Regions from separate parts of the Sodalis ligni genome, predicted to be linked through region 2. Evidence: predicted binding sites of a transcription regulator. Region 2 holds the regulator's gene; each other region holds the start of a gene.
The links. Region 2 encodes PurR, which represses purine synthesis genes. Its sites were predicted from a motif close to CANGCAAACGTTTGCNTG; they were not measured.

Region 1 (3,661 bases), 3.0 Mb from region 2:
CCGGCGCGACATACACTTTGCCGGCCAGCGGTGAACGTGCGCTTTTCCACGCCAGGGCGTGCTCACGGCCGCCATTGCCAATAATCAAGATATTCATGGGATGCTCCTGGGATCAGTGGCGGAAGTGGCGCATGCCGGTAAAAATCATGGCGATGCCATGTTCATTGGCCGCGGCGATGACTTCATCATCGCGGATGGAACCGCCGGGCTGGATAACACAGCTGATCCCCACGGCCGCCGCGGCGTCGATACCGTCCCGGAAGGGGAAAAACGCATCGGAGGCCATGGCCGATCCGCGCACGTCCAAGCCTTCGTCAGCGGCTTTGATGCCGGCGATTTTTGCCGAATAGACCCGGCTCATCTGGCCGGCGCCGATACCGATGGTCATATTGCCGCGGGCATAAACGATGGCGTTGGATTTAACGTATTTGGCCACTTTCCAACAGAACAGCGCATCCCGCAGCTCCGTTTCGCTTGGCTGACGTTCGGTCACGATGCGCAAATCCGCCGGCCCGACCATACCCAAGTCCCTCTCCTGCACCAGCAAGCCGCCGTTGACGCGTTTGAAATCCAGACCGGGTACCCGTGCCTGCCAGGCCCCGCAGGTTAATACCCGTACGTTTTGTTTCGCCTTGAGTACGGCCAGGGCGTCATCGGTTATGGACGGTGCGATAATCACTTCCACGAACTGGCGGCTGATAATGGCTTTGGCGGTAACGGCATCGAGGGGACGGTTGAAGGCGATAATGCCGCCGAACGCCGAGGTCGGGTCGGTCTTATAGGCCCGTTCATAGGCTTCTAAAAGCCCATCGCCGATGGCGACCCCGCAAGGATTAGCATGCTTTACAATTACGCAGGCCGGTTCGGCAAACTCTTTTACGCACTCCAGAGCGGCGTCGGTATCGGCAATATTGTTATAGGATAAGGCTTTGCCTTGCAGCTGTTGCGCGGTGGCGACAGAGGCCTCACGGGTCTGCTCTTCGATATAAAATGCCGCCAACTGATGGCTGTTCTCGCCGTAACGCATATCCTGTTTTTTAACAAAATTCAGATTCAGGGTGCGGGGAAAGCGGCCGGCGGGGGCGGAAGTCTCACCATAATAGGGGGGGACCTGGCTGCCGAAATAGTTGGCGATCATGCTGTCATATGCCGCGGTGTGTTCAAACGCTTTAATCGCCAGGTCAAAGCGGGTATCGTAAGTCAATGAACCGTCGTGCTGGTCCATTTCATTGAGCAGGCGAGGGTAATCCGCGCTGTTCACCACAATCGCGACATCCTTATGATTCTTGGCGGCGGAACGCACCATGGTGGGACCGCCGATATCGATATTTTCCACCGCATCTTCGCGGGTACAATCTTCCCGCGCCACGGTTTGGGCAAACGGATAAAGATTTACCACCACCATATCGATAGGCTCGATGGCATGCTGTTGCATAATGGCATCATCCTGGCCGCGGCGACCCAAAATACCGCCATGCACTTTGGGGTGCAGCGTCTTAACCCGACCGTCCATCATTTCAGGGAAGCCGGTGTAGTCTGAAACCTCGGTCACCGGCAATCCGGCTTCCGCCAAAAGGCGCGCGGTACCGCCGGTGGACAGCAGTTTAACGCCGCGCTGCGACAGGGACCGGGCGAATTCTACGATACCGGCTTTGTCAGAAACACTGAGCAGAGCACGGCGTACAGGACGTGGTTGTTGCATAACAAAGTTATCCCTTGATTGGATAGTTTTAATAACACTGACACGCACCGGCGTTCATTTATAAAAGGCCACTGATGCATGGAATACCGATGCTGATAAAATAGGCGTGAATTGTAGCGAAAACGTTTGCGTGATGCTCGCCAAATTTTGCCTGTCATGCATGTCTGTGGATAAGTTTGTGCACAAACGGGTATAACCCCCTGTTTTGCTGTGGAAAGCAGCGAACGAGCCTATTCAGGCAAAATACCTGTTGCGGCTCCATTAGAATTCCCTATAATGCGCCTCCATCGACCGGGACTGTGAGCAGCTTCACAAGGACCGAAAACGAGTCAGAAGCAAGCCTGACGGGCTTGACACTGATAGGGGAAAGCGTAATATACGCCACCTCGCGCCAGACTGAATCATAGCGGCGCATGCTCTTTAACAATTTATCAGACAATCTGTGTGGGCACTCACAAGACCGTATCGAAACACAACAATACAAGTCTTAGAGTGTTTACCAGTTAATTCAGTAATGAATGAAACAGTAGATTCTTTGAGCATCAAGCTTTTAATTGAAGAGTTTGATCATGGCTCAGATTGAACGCTGGCGGCAGGCCTAACACATGCAAGTCGAGCGGCAGCGGGAAGTAGCTTGCTACTTTGCCGGCGAGCGGCGGACGGGTGAGTAATGTCTGGGGATCTGCCCGATGGAGGGGGATAACTACTGGAAACGGTAGCTAATACCGCATAACGTCGCAAGACCAAAGTGGGGGACCTTAGGGCCTCACACCATCGGATGAACCCAGATGGGATTAGCTAGTAGGTGGGGTAACGGCCCACCTAGGCGACGATCCCTAGCTGGTCTGAGAGGATGACCAGCCACACTGGAACTGAGACACGGTCCAGACTCCTACGGGAGGCAGCAGTGGGGAATATTGCACAATGGGCGCAAGCCTGATGCAGCCATGCCGCGTGTGTGAAGAAGGCCTTCGGGTTGTAAAGCACTTTCAGCGGGGAGGAAGGGGTTGGGTTGAATAGATTCAATCATTGACGTTACCCGCAGAAGAAGCACCGGCTAACTCCGTGCCAGCAGCCGCGGTAATACAGAGGGTGCGAGCGTTAATCGGAATTACTGGGCGTAAAGCGCGCGTAGGCGGCTTATGTAAGTCGGGTGTGAAAGCCCCGGGCTCAACCTGGGAACTGCATTCGAGACTGCATAGCTAGAGTACGGGAGAGGGAAGTGGAATTTCCGGTGTAGCGGTGAAATGCGTAGATATCGGAAGGAACACCAGTGGCGAAGGCGACTTCCTGGACGATTACTGACGCTGAGGCGCGAAAGCGTGGGGAGCAAACAGGATTAGATACCCTGGTAGTCCACGCTGTAAACGATGTCGATTTGAAGGTTGTGGCCTTGAGCCGTGGCTTTCGGAGCTAACGCGTTAAATCGACCGCCTGGGGAGTACGGCCGCAAGGTTAAAACTCAAATGAATTGACGGGGGCCCGCACAAGCGGTGGAGCATGTGGTTTAATTCGATGCAACGCGAAGAACCTTACCTACTCTTGACATCCACAGGAATTTGCAGAGATGCGAATGTGCCTTCGGGAACTGTGAGACAGGTGCTGCATGGCTGTCGTCAGCTCGTGTTGTGAAATGTTGGGTTAAGTCCCGCAACGAGCGCAACCCTTATCCTTTGTTGCCAGCACGTAATGGTGGGAACTCAAAGGAGACTGCCGGTGACAAACCGGAGGAAGGTGGGGATGACGTCAAGTCATCATGGCCCTTACGAGTAGGGCTACACACGTGCTACAATGGCGCATACAAAGAGAAGCGAACTCGCGAGAGCCAGCGGACCTCACAAAGTGCGTCGTAGTCCGGATTGGAGTCTGCAACTCGACTCCATGAAGTCGGAATCGCTAGTAATCGTGGATCAGAATGCCACGGTGAATACGTTCCCGGGCCTTGTACACACCGCCCGT
Region 2 (3,661 bases):
GAGAGCCCTTCATATAAAGAAGAATCGGGTTTTCAGCAATTTGCTGCTGAATTTTTTCAATCGTCGTCATTGTCTCGCTTCCTCAAGCCATAAGCTGGCCTTATCTGCTCTGGGCGGGATTATGCTCAGAATCACTATTCTAACGATTACCGTATAAATAGATAAACGTTTTTTTGCCCGCCATAGCCCGCACGGACAAAGATGCGCAGCACCTTAATAAAGGATAACACCAAAGGCGGCCTTTTACCCGGCGCCGGGGCATGGATGCCAAACTCTTTTTAACAATTGAAAACTGTTGAATTTTGCGCCAAATTATGCCGATGAATGCAACAAATATGCAGTCGTTCACGTTTATTCACAATATGATGATAATTCATGATGCAAAGTAGGGGTAAATAGCTTAAATTCCTTTGAGGCATTTATAACCCCTCTTTGGGGCCACAGAGGATAGCGTTAATCATGCGTTTATGCTTTACGCTTTTGTGTTGCTTTTACTCAGTTATTTTTCAATTTGGCGCATGCCGCGCCCAATGCCGGTATCAATGCCGACCAGCGAAAATCACAGTCCAGTACGGCTAAAACAGGTGACCGACGCAAACGAAAACCTCTTAAAGAGGTGTTGAAGATAACCAAAAAAAGCAAACCGGTGACCGAGCAGAAAATCACCCGTCATAGCACAGACAAACCAAAAGAGCTCGTTGCTGAAAAAAGCAGCAATAAAAAATTACATTCCATACCCGTCGCCAAAGCGAAAGAGCCGGCCGTCGAAAAAAACCACGTTAAAAAATTGCACCCAATCCCCCCCGAAAAAAAAATAGCCAATTTTACCCCGCCGAAAAAAGGCTACAAAAAGGGTTACGGCAGGCATCGGATGAAAGAAAGCGCCACGCTCGATCTCATTGCCAACGACCAACCCATCATCATGAGCGACAGCCACAAAAAACGCTATCAACATGCCAAATTGACGGCGATGAACAAGCTGATGTCCCAGATGGGCAAGCCTTATCGCTGGGGCGGCATGTCACCCAATACCGGGTTCGATTGCAGCGGCCTGATCTATTATGCTTATAAGGACGTGGTACGGATTCATATGCCCCGTACCGCCAATGAAATGTTCCATTTACGCGATGCGGCGCCGGTGAAGAAAGACGATCTGGAAAGCGGCGATTTGGTTTTCTTCCATATCACCAACCGCGGCGCGGCGGATCATGTGGGCGTTTATTTGGGCAACGGACGGTTTATCGAATCCCCCCGCACCGGCCGCGATATCCGCATCAGCTATCTGAATGAAGATTATTGGGCGGATCACTATGTCGGCGCCCGCCGGGTCGTGACGCCGAAAACCATTCGCTGAAAGGAAAAAAAGGCGCCTGGGCGCCTTAATTCATTACCGCGGTAAAGCTGAACGCAATGATCACCAGCAAGGAAAATACCGTGGTCATTAATGACAATTTGAAATCGCTGCTCATCACTTCTCCTTATCACTACACCTGTCGCTGAACGGGATATCTTTACACCCGTAGGTTGTAAGCAGTGTCGCATAACCCGATTAAAAAAGCTTGCCGGGCAGCAACTCCCGAGCATATTTATCTTTATCGCTTTCACTTTAGTGCCGAATCAAGGAAAATTGGCGGTTTATTTATTTCGGCGTACAGGAGTTCTACACGCATGGCAACCATTAAAGACGTGGCGAAACGCGCCGGGGTATCCACCACCACGGTGTCACATGTCATCAATAAGACGCGATTTGTGGCGCAAGAGACCAAGATCGCCGTTTTGGAGGCCATCGGGCAGCTGCACTATTCCCCCAGCGACGTGGCGCGCAGCCTTAAGATCAACCGCACAAAATCCATCGGCCTGCTGGCCAGCTCAAGCGAAGCGCCCTACTTCGCGGAAATTATCGAGTCGATTGAGCACCACTGTTTTGTGCGGGGATATACCCTTGTGCTGTGCAACTCCCATAACGATCTGAACAAACAGGGCGCCTATCTGGCGATGCTGGCGCAAAAACGGGTGGACGGGTTGCTGGTGATGTGCGCCGAATATCCCGAACCGTTGCTGAATATGCTGGAAGAGTATCGCCATATCCCCATGGTGGTCATGGATTGGGGCGAAGCTCGCCGGGATTTCACCGATACCATTATCGACAATGCCTTCGCCGGAGGTTACATGGCGACCCGCTATCTGCTTTCCCGGGGGCATCGCGATATCGGCGCCATACCCGGCCAACTGGCGCGTAATACCGGGGGCGGACGTCATCGCGGCTACCTGCGGGCCCTGGAGGAAGCCGGCATCGCCATTCCCCATCAATGGATTGTGCAGGGGGATTTCGAACCGGAATCCGGCTATCAGGCCATGAAACTCATTCTGTCCAGGCCGCAAAGGCCCACGGCGGTATTTTGCGGCGGTGATATCATGGCCATGGGTGCAATGTGCGCCATTGATGAAATGGGCATGAAGGTTCCCGATGACATCTCAATTATCGGTTATGATAATGTGCGCAATTCGTGCTTTTTTACCCCGTCATTGACTACCATTCATCAGCCCAAAGAAGAGCTGGGCGAGGCCGCGCTGACCATGCTGCTGGACCGTATCACCAGCAAACGGGAAAACGCCAGGATTATCGAAGTGCATCCCGCCCTGATTGTACGCCGTTCGGTGGCCGACGGCCCGTTTCGCTCCTGAAGGGCGGCACACGGCCTCCTGAGCCCCTTATCAAAGGTGATTCGCTCCCGAATGTAATAATATATTTCATACCGCCGAATGTGCCTGATGAGTTATTGTTCCGATAGGAAATCATTAACTTATCTGTGAAATACATTATTCTGTCAGCTATTGTCTAAACCGGAATGCAGGCTTATACTCAATATCGTTAACAAATATAACGAGTTGTCTAATAATTTTGCTTTAAAAGAATGTCGTGTTTTTACATGGCGTCATCCTATTTATGAAGCGCCCGTCTGACAAACAGTCTATTGGTGTTTTTATATTCCTCTGTTTATTGTGGTACATCCGACACCACGGATACCCGTGGATGATTATAAAAGCCCGCAGGTATCGGCTACGCTTTTCCTGACGGGGTTATAACAGAAGAAAGGTGATGGAGAAGCTATGAGTTCCTCGTGTGTTGAAGACCTGAGCTTTCATGATAATGCTTGGTATCGAATCATCCATGAAATGCTTGCTGAGGCAGGTGTAAAGATCAACGGAGCAAGGCCGTTTGATATTCATGTCAAGAACCCGGAATTTTTAAACGCGTGCTAGAGGACGGGTCATTGGGGTTGGGTGAAAGTTACATGGACGGCTGGTGGGAATGCGAGCGACTGGATATCTTTTTTCAGCGCGTTTTAAGAGCCGGTTTGGAAAATAAGCTTCCCCGGCATTTCAAGGATGTTATGCGCGTTGCCGCCGCGCGGCTCATGAATCTTCAGTCTAAAAAACGGGCTTGGATTGTCGGCAAAGAGCATTATGACCTCGGTAATGATCTGTTCAGCCTGATGCTGGATCCCTATATGCAGTATTCGTGCGGCTATTGGAACAAGGCCACCACCCTGGAGGAAGCGCAGCAGGACAAGCTTAGGATGATCTGCGAAAAGCTGCAGTTGAGACCGGGCATGACGCTGCTGGATGTGGGCTGCGGCTGGGGCGGGCTTGCCGCTTA
Region 3 (3,661 bases), 1.2 Mb from region 2:
GGGACCGGCACCGCCTGGATCGCCGCAGCAAGCTTGCCGATACATGACAGTAGGATGGCGAATATCGCCGCGCCGCCGATTACCCAGGTGCTGTAAACCTTGGTGATGGCCATGACGCCGATATTCTCGCCGTAGGTGGTGTTGGGGGTGGAGCCGAAAAAGCCTGAAAGCATGGTGGAAACGCCATTGGCGAACATTGAACGATGCAGGCCGGGATCGCGCAGGAGATCGCGCTTGACGATATTGGCGGTGACCACCAGATGGCCGATATGCTCGGCAATCACCACCAGCGCCGCCGGCAGGATGGTCAGAAAGGCCACCCATTCAAAACGCGGTGTGTAAAAGGTCGGCATGGCAAACCAGTGCGCGGCCGCCACCGGCGATAAGTCTACCGCGCCCATAAACCAGGCCGGGGCATAACCCGCCAGTACCCCGATAAGGATCGGGATAATCGCCAGGAAACCGCGGAACAGTACGGACCCCAGCACCGTCACCGCCAGGGTCACCATGGAAATGATGACGGTGGAGTGATCAACGCTTGCCCCGTCGGCAGGCAGCAGCCCCGCCATATTGGCCGCAACGCCCGCCAGCTCCAGGCCGATAACCGATACGATGGCTCCCATCGCCGCCGGCGGGAATACCACCCCGATCCAGCCGGTGCCGGCCACTTTGACAATCCATGCCACGATGCAAAACAGCGCGCCGCAGGCGATAAAGCCCCCGAGGGCCGATTCGTATCCCATCGGCGGCAGCAGCAGCACCGGCGATATAAAGGCAAAGCTTGACCCCAGATAGGCCGGGATTTTTCCTTTGCAAATGAACAGATACAGCAGGGTGCCGATGCCGTTGAACAACAGCACGGTGGCGGGATTGATTTTGAATAAAATCGGAACCAGGACGGTGGCGCCGAACATGGCGAACAGGTGTTGTAAGCTCAATGGGATGGTTTGCAGTAACGGCGGGCGTTCATCCACTGCGATGGCGCGACGGGTCATGTGAGTTCCTCAATTTAAAATCAAAAACCGACCCTTCCGGTCGGCTTGATGTTATTTGGTACCGAATAACTTATCGCCCGCATCGCCGAGGCCCGGCATGATGTAGCCTTGCTCGTTGAGGCCCTCGTCAATGGCCGCCGTATAGAGTTCAATATCGGGATGCGCCGCTTCCAGCGCCGCCAGCCCTTCCGGCGCCGCCACCAGTACCAGCACCTTGATAGCTTTGCAGCCGGCCTTTTTCAGCAGATCGATAGTGGCAATCATCGAGCCGCCGGTGGCAAGCATAGGATCCACCACCAGGGCCATGCGCTCGTTGATATCCGACACCAGCTTTTGAAAATAGGGTACCGGTTTGAGCGTGGTCTCGTTGCGGTAGATGCCCACCACGCTGATACGCGCGCTGGGGACGTTTTCCAATACGCCGTCCATCATGCCCAGGCCGGCGCGGAGGATAGGCACGACGGTAATTTTTTTGCCCTTGATCTGATCGATTTCAACCGGACCGCACCAGCCCTCGATGGTGACTTTTTCAGTCTCGAGATCGGCGGTTGCCACATAGGTCAGTAAACTACCCACTTCCGATGCCAATTCGCGAAAACGCTTGGTGCTGATGTCATTTTCACGCATTAAAACAAGCTTGTGTTTAACGAGCGGGTGTTTTACTTCAACGATCTTCATCATTACTCTCCCCAGGAAGCATTGAACGGTCAAAAAAATCGCGAGATTATAACCCCTTTTTTTTGCCGCGCCCTATGAAAATAGCTGATCCCGATCAATGGATTATTAAAATTCACTATAGACAATGAAAAGCCAAATGGTTTGACAACACCACTCGCAAACGTTTGCCCGCGCTGTTAGAATTGCCGGCGCCCTATTTAAACCGCAACATATCATCTCCGTGGGGATCTTGCAGTGACCGAAAAACCTCTCTCAGCTATAAAGACGCAGGTGTGGATATCGATGCCGGCAACGCATTGGTAGACCGCATTAAAGGTGTGGTGAAACAGACGAAACGTCCCGAAGTCATGGGCGGGCTGGGTGGCTTCGGTGCGCTGTGCGCGATACCGCAGAAATACCGCGAGCCGATTCTGGTTTCCGGCACCGACGGTGTCGGCACGAAACTGCGTCTGGCGATGGATCTGCAACGTCACGATACCATAGGTATCGATCTGGTGGCGATGTGTGTGAATGATCTGGTGGTGCAGGGAGCCGAACCGCTGTTTTTCCTTGATTACTTCGCTACCGGAAAACTGGATGTGGATACCGCCGCCCAGGTCATCACCGGCATCGCGGAGGGCTGCAAGCAGGCCGGCTGCGCGCTGGTGGGGGGCGAAACGGCGGAAATGCCCGGCATGTACCACGGTGAGGATTATGATGTCGCCGGTTTCTGCGTCGGCGTGGTGGAGAAATCAGAGATCATCGACGGCAGTAAAGTCCGGGCGGGGGATACGCTGCTGGCTCTGGCTTCCAGCGGTCCGCACTCCAACGGCTACTCCCTGGTGCGTAAAATTCTGGAGTTCAGCCAGACCGATCCGCTGCAAACCCGGCTCGAGGGCGCGCCTTTGGCGGATCATCTGCTGCAGCCTACCCGCATCTACGTCAAGGCGCTGCTGCAGCTTATCGCCCAGACGGAAATCCATGCCATCGCCCATCTTACCGGCGGCGGTTTTTGGGAGAACATCCCCCGGGTATTGCCGGCGGATACCCGGGCGGTGATTAACGAAAGCAGCTGGCAGTGGCCGGCGGTATTCCATTGGCTGCAGCAGGCCGGCAACGTAAGCCGCCATGAAATGTACCGCACCTTTAACTGCGGCGTCGGCATGGTGATAGCGGTTCCGGCCGAGAGCGCGGACAGCGCGCTTGCTATGCTGGGCGCCCTGGGGGAAACCGCCTGGAAGCTGGGGGAGATCGAACCCCTTACCGGCGAGGACCGGGTGATCATCCGCTGATGAAAAAGATTGTCGTGCTTCTCTCCGGCGAAGGCAGCAATCTTCAGGCGGTAATGGATGCCTGCCGGGATGGTAAAATTCCGGCGCGGATCGCCGCGGTGTTCAGCAACCGCGCCGATGCCTACGGATTACAGCGCGCCGCCCAGGGAAGCCTGCCGGCCCATGCCCTTAATCCCGGCGATTATCCCCATCGGGCCGCCTTTGACCAGGCGTTGATGGAACGCATTGATGAACACCGGCCGGACGCGGTCATCCTGGCCGGTTATATGCGTATCCTGTCGCCGGCGTTTGTCAGCCATTATGCGGGCCGGCTGCTGAATATCCACCCTTCCCTGCTGCCGCGCTATCCCGGCCTGCACACCCACCGCCAGGTCTTGGCCAACGGTGATGATGAACACGGCACGTCAGTGCACTTCGTCACCGAGGAACTAGACGGCGGGCCGGTGATTTTGCAGGCGAAGGTGCCGGTGTTTCCGGACGATAATGAAGCGGAGCTGGTGGCGCGCGTCAAAACCCAGGAACACGCCATTTATCCCCTGGCTATCCGTTGGCTGCTGCAGGGCCGCCTGGAATTGCGGGGCGGCATGGCGCGGTTGGACGGACTGCCGTTGCCGCCGGCCGGCTACGCGGCGGAATAGGCCTAGCGCAGACGTCCGGTAATATACTCTTCGGTTTTACGTTCCGCCGGCGAGGTAAACAAACGATCTGTGGCGCTGA
Region 4 (3,661 bases), 380 kb from region 2:
AAGCTCTCCAGCACCACGTCGTCCCGGGCCGGGATCAAAGTTTCCCAAAAGGATTCATCCGCGGTTTCGCTGCGATAGAGGGCGAAGTTTTTCCCCTCCCGGTTGGAGCGCAGGTAAAAATGGCCGCCGAAATGATCCAGCGAATATTCATGGTCGTGGCGGCGCGGCAGGAAGAGCTGCGGCCGGGCATGTGGGGAGTCAGCGTCCAGCAACAGGATTTCCCCGGAGGTGGTGCTGCCCAGGGCAATGATAATGTAGCGTTCAGACGTGGTTTTATGGACGCTGACGTAAAAGGAGTCGTCTTTTTCCTCATAGATCAGTTCGTCCTGCTCGGTTGCGGTTCCCACCTTGTGGCGGTAAACCTGGTAGGGCAGCAGCGTTTTTTTGTTTTTACGCACGTAGTAGAGATATTGGGAATCGTTGGTCCATTCAAAGCCTGACGACGCGTTTTCAATGACTTCCGGATACCAGGAATCCCGCGCCAGGTTTTTGAAGCGGATACCGTAAAGCCGCCGCGACAGAAAATCTTCGGCGGCGGCGACAATGGAATTGTCCGGGCTGACATCCAGCGAACCCATGGTGTAAAACTCGCTTTGCGCCGCCCGTTTGTTGCCGTCGAGCAATACCTCCCACTCGTCCTGCTGTTCGTCCAGATCCACGGACTGGCGGGTGTAGATGGCATATTCATTGCCCTCTTCATAACGGCTCTGGTAACGATAGCCGCGCCGGACATAGGGTACGGATCGATCCTGTTGCGGAATACGCTCCACCATTTCGGTAAACAGCTTATGGCGCAATTCTTCATGGCCGGTCATCATGGCCTCGCCATAGGTATTTTCTTTGGCCAGGTAATCGAGCACCGCCGGGTCTTCGCGCTTATCATCTCGCAGCCAGTAATAATCATCCTCGCGGTTATCACCGTGCATGGTGAGGCGGGTCGGTACTTTATTGGCTCTTTGTTGGAAAATCAGACACGCCCCCACTTAAATTCCTCAAGAGAAACAGAGTGGCACGCATATTCCAGGATTCCAAGTCGTTCCGGGCCCCAAGGGATGCGTTGGGGAAAACAATGACCGGGGAGCCTGCGGATGCACCTCAATGAAACAGGCATCCGGCGGTATTCAGTTTATACCCCCATAATTCGAGTTGCAGGCGCGTTAGCGTTCCTGCAACTCGAATTATTTAGGGTATATTGAGACAATTATGGGGAAAAATATTAACTCATTTACTCAAGGTATAGCTGATTACGCCTTTCTGGCAGTCAAGGGTAACCCCGTAGCTGCGATCGGCGGTTTGTCCGCGGATTTTCAACGGCGCCTGCCAACTGTCGCCGGTGCCCGTCACCTCTTCCGGATTGATCCAGGCCACCATGGTGTCTCCTAAAGCCTGTTTATCATCGGCAAAACGTGGGAACCGGTTTTGGGTGTAATCCTGCTGGATTAATTCCGCTACTTGCGTCGCATTCAAATCCGGGCAAGGCGCTACGGCGAAGGTTTGCACCGGCGGATTCTTGGCAGCTGTTTTGGCCTGTTCCGCTGCGGTGGTTTTGGCCGCGTTGGATTTATCGCCGGTAGCCTTTTTCACCGGAGCCGGTTTGGCGGGCGCGGGTTTGGCCGGTGCGGGAGAATTATTGGCCGGCGCCGGCGGTTGGGCGGGTACGGCATTAGCCGGTGCGGAAGGCTGAGCCGGCGCAGTATCGGTCGGGGCCGGCGGCGGTACCGGCGAGGTATTATCGGCCGGCGCTGGAACGGCGTTGGCCGGGGGCGATGGCTGCGCGGGAGCGGCGGTGGACGGCGTCTTGGGTGTCGCGGCCGCAGGGGCGCTGTTTTGCCCCGTCGCCGGCGGCTGGGGGGGGTGTTATCGGTAGCGTTCGGCGTCGCCTGGGATTGGGCGGAGGGTGATTGCGCCGCAGAGCCGGCGTCGGACGATGACTGGGCGGCGGGTTCCGCCGTACCTGACTGAGTCTGATCGGCCGCCGTCGCCAGAGGGGACAAGATCAGTCCCAGCACCAATGCCCCCAACAGACCGGGTCCCGTTTTATGCATAGATCCTCCACATGTACTGTTTATCCGTATTTCAGGGTATTAGATGATAATAGCCTGTTAAAATTCGCTTGAGAAAGGGATTTATAGTTACCGAAGCAAAAGATAACACTTTAACCGTTTGGCTTAACCATTGATACAAAGGGATTTACCGGCATGCTACCTGGTCCTGCTGCATAGGCAAACGATTTCGTTTATACTGCGCGCAATTTTTATCAGATCAGGGGAAAAAAATGGTAACTATCGGAACGGCTTTACGTCCCGGCGCAACCAAAGTCATGCTGTTGGGTTCCGGCGAGCTTGGCAAGGAAGTGGCCATTGAGTGTCAGCGGCTGGGAGTAGAGGTGATTGCCGTCGATCGGTATGCCGATGCGCCTGCGATGCATGTGGCCCATCGTTCCCATGTCATCAATATGCTGGACGGTGACGCGCTTCGCGCGCTCATCGAGCGGGAACAGCCGGATTTTATCGTGCCGGAAATCGAAGCCATCGCCACCGATATGCTGGTAACCCTTGAACAGCTCGGTCATCATGTCGTCCCCTGCGCCCGCGCCACCCGGCTGACCATGAACCGCGAAGGCATACGCCGCCTGGCGGCGGAAACGCTGGCATTGCCCACTTCGCCCTATTGTTTTGCCCAGGATCCCGCGGAGCTTTTACAGGCGGTGGCGACTATCGGCTTTCCGCTTATTATCAAGCCGGTAATGAGCTCATCCGGCAAGGGACAAAGCCTGGTACGGGATGCCGATACCTTGGACGCCGCCTGGAATTATGCCCAGCTCGGCGGTCGGGCCGGCGGAGGCAAGGTGATTGTGGAGGGGCTGGTGCAGTTCGATTTTGAAATTACCGTGCTGACCATCAGCGCCGTGGACGGCATTCACTTTTGCGAACCCATCGGCCACCGTCAAGAGGACGGGGATTATCGGGAATCCTGGCAGCCGCAGGCCATGAGTCCATTGGCCTGGCAGCGGGCGCGGGATATCGCGCAAAAAGTGGTGACGTCCCTCGGCGGCTTTGGCCTGTTCGGCGTTGAGCTGTTTGTGCGCGGCGACGAGGTGATTTTCAGCGAAGTCTCACCCCGACCGCACGATACCGGCATGGTCACCCTGATATCACAGGATTTATCCGAGTTCGCCCTGCATGTACGGGCTTTTCTGGGATTGCCGGTGGGCGGCGTTAGGCAATACGGTCCGGCGGCCTCGGCGGTGATTCTGCCTGAGCTGGAGAGTGATAACCTGACGTTCAGCGGCCTGGAGCAGGCGCTGTCGGCCGGAGTACAAATCAGGCTGTTCGCCAAGCCCGCCATCAGCGGCAAACGCCGTCTGGGCGTGACTCTGGCCATGGCGGATACGGTAGAAGACGCCGTGAGCGCGGCTAAAGCAGCGGCGGCGGCTATTAACGTGCAGGGGTAGTGAAACAAGGCCCCATTGCAGGGGCCTTTGAGCTTGTTGACAAGGTGCCCGGTCGAGACAGGCTAGCAGATCGTAAACACGCCGTGAACCCGTTCCTGGGGGCTCGATCTGCGCCATCCCTGGCGCGGACGGTTTACTCTTCCGGCAGCCTGTCCCTCCTTACTATCGCCGAGTACGTTTGTCAGCAGTCTGAAAGTCTTCCTTGAA

Region 1: the regulator PurR is predicted to act here: its motif matches at 1,818-1,835, upstream of purH (bifunctional phosphoribosylaminoimidazolecarboxamide formyltransferase/IMP cyclohydrolase).
Region 3: the regulator PurR is predicted to act here: its motif matches at 1,827-1,844, upstream of purM (phosphoribosylformylglycinamidine cyclo-ligase).
Region 4: the regulator PurR is predicted to act here: its motif matches at 2,220-2,237, upstream of purT (formate-dependent phosphoribosylglycinamide formyltransferase).

The regions. Positions count from the first base shown of each region.
Region 1 is NZ_CP075169.1:6,058,488-6,062,148, reverse strand. It holds gene purD (phosphoribosylamine--glycine ligase) at 1-97, opposite strand, end outside; gene purH (bifunctional phosphoribosylaminoimidazolecarboxamide formyltransferase/IMP cyclohydrolase) at 113-1,702, opposite strand; rRNA gene GTU79_RS28135 (16S ribosomal RNA) at 2,254-3,661, shown strand, end outside.
Region 2 is NZ_CP075169.1:3,091,926-3,095,586, reverse strand. It holds gene GTU79_RS14365 (Grx4 family monothiol glutaredoxin) at 1-70, opposite strand, end outside; gene GTU79_RS30395 (C40 family peptidase) at 512-1,354, shown strand; gene cydH (cytochrome bd-I oxidase subunit CydH) at 1,380-1,469, opposite strand; gene purR (HTH-type transcriptional repressor PurR) at 1,669-2,685, shown strand; partial or broken gene cfa (cyclopropane fatty acyl phospholipid synthase) at 3,112-3,661, shown strand, end outside.
Region 3 is NZ_CP075169.1:4,341,285-4,344,945, forward strand. It holds gene uraA (uracil permease) at 1-995, opposite strand, end outside; gene upp (uracil phosphoribosyltransferase) at 1,047-1,673, opposite strand; gene purM (phosphoribosylformylglycinamidine cyclo-ligase) at 1,883-2,944, shown strand; gene purN (phosphoribosylglycinamide formyltransferase) at 2,944-3,582, shown strand; gene pstB (phosphate ABC transporter ATP-binding protein PstB) at 3,585-3,661, opposite strand, start outside.
Region 4 is NZ_CP075169.1:3,470,119-3,473,779, forward strand. It holds gene GTU79_RS16155 (S9 family peptidase) at 1-926, opposite strand, end outside; gene GTU79_RS16160 (YebF family protein) at 1,222-1,584, opposite strand; gene GTU79_RS31010 (hypothetical protein) at 1,828-1,962, shown strand; gene purT (formate-dependent phosphoribosylglycinamide formyltransferase) at 2,276-3,454, shown strand.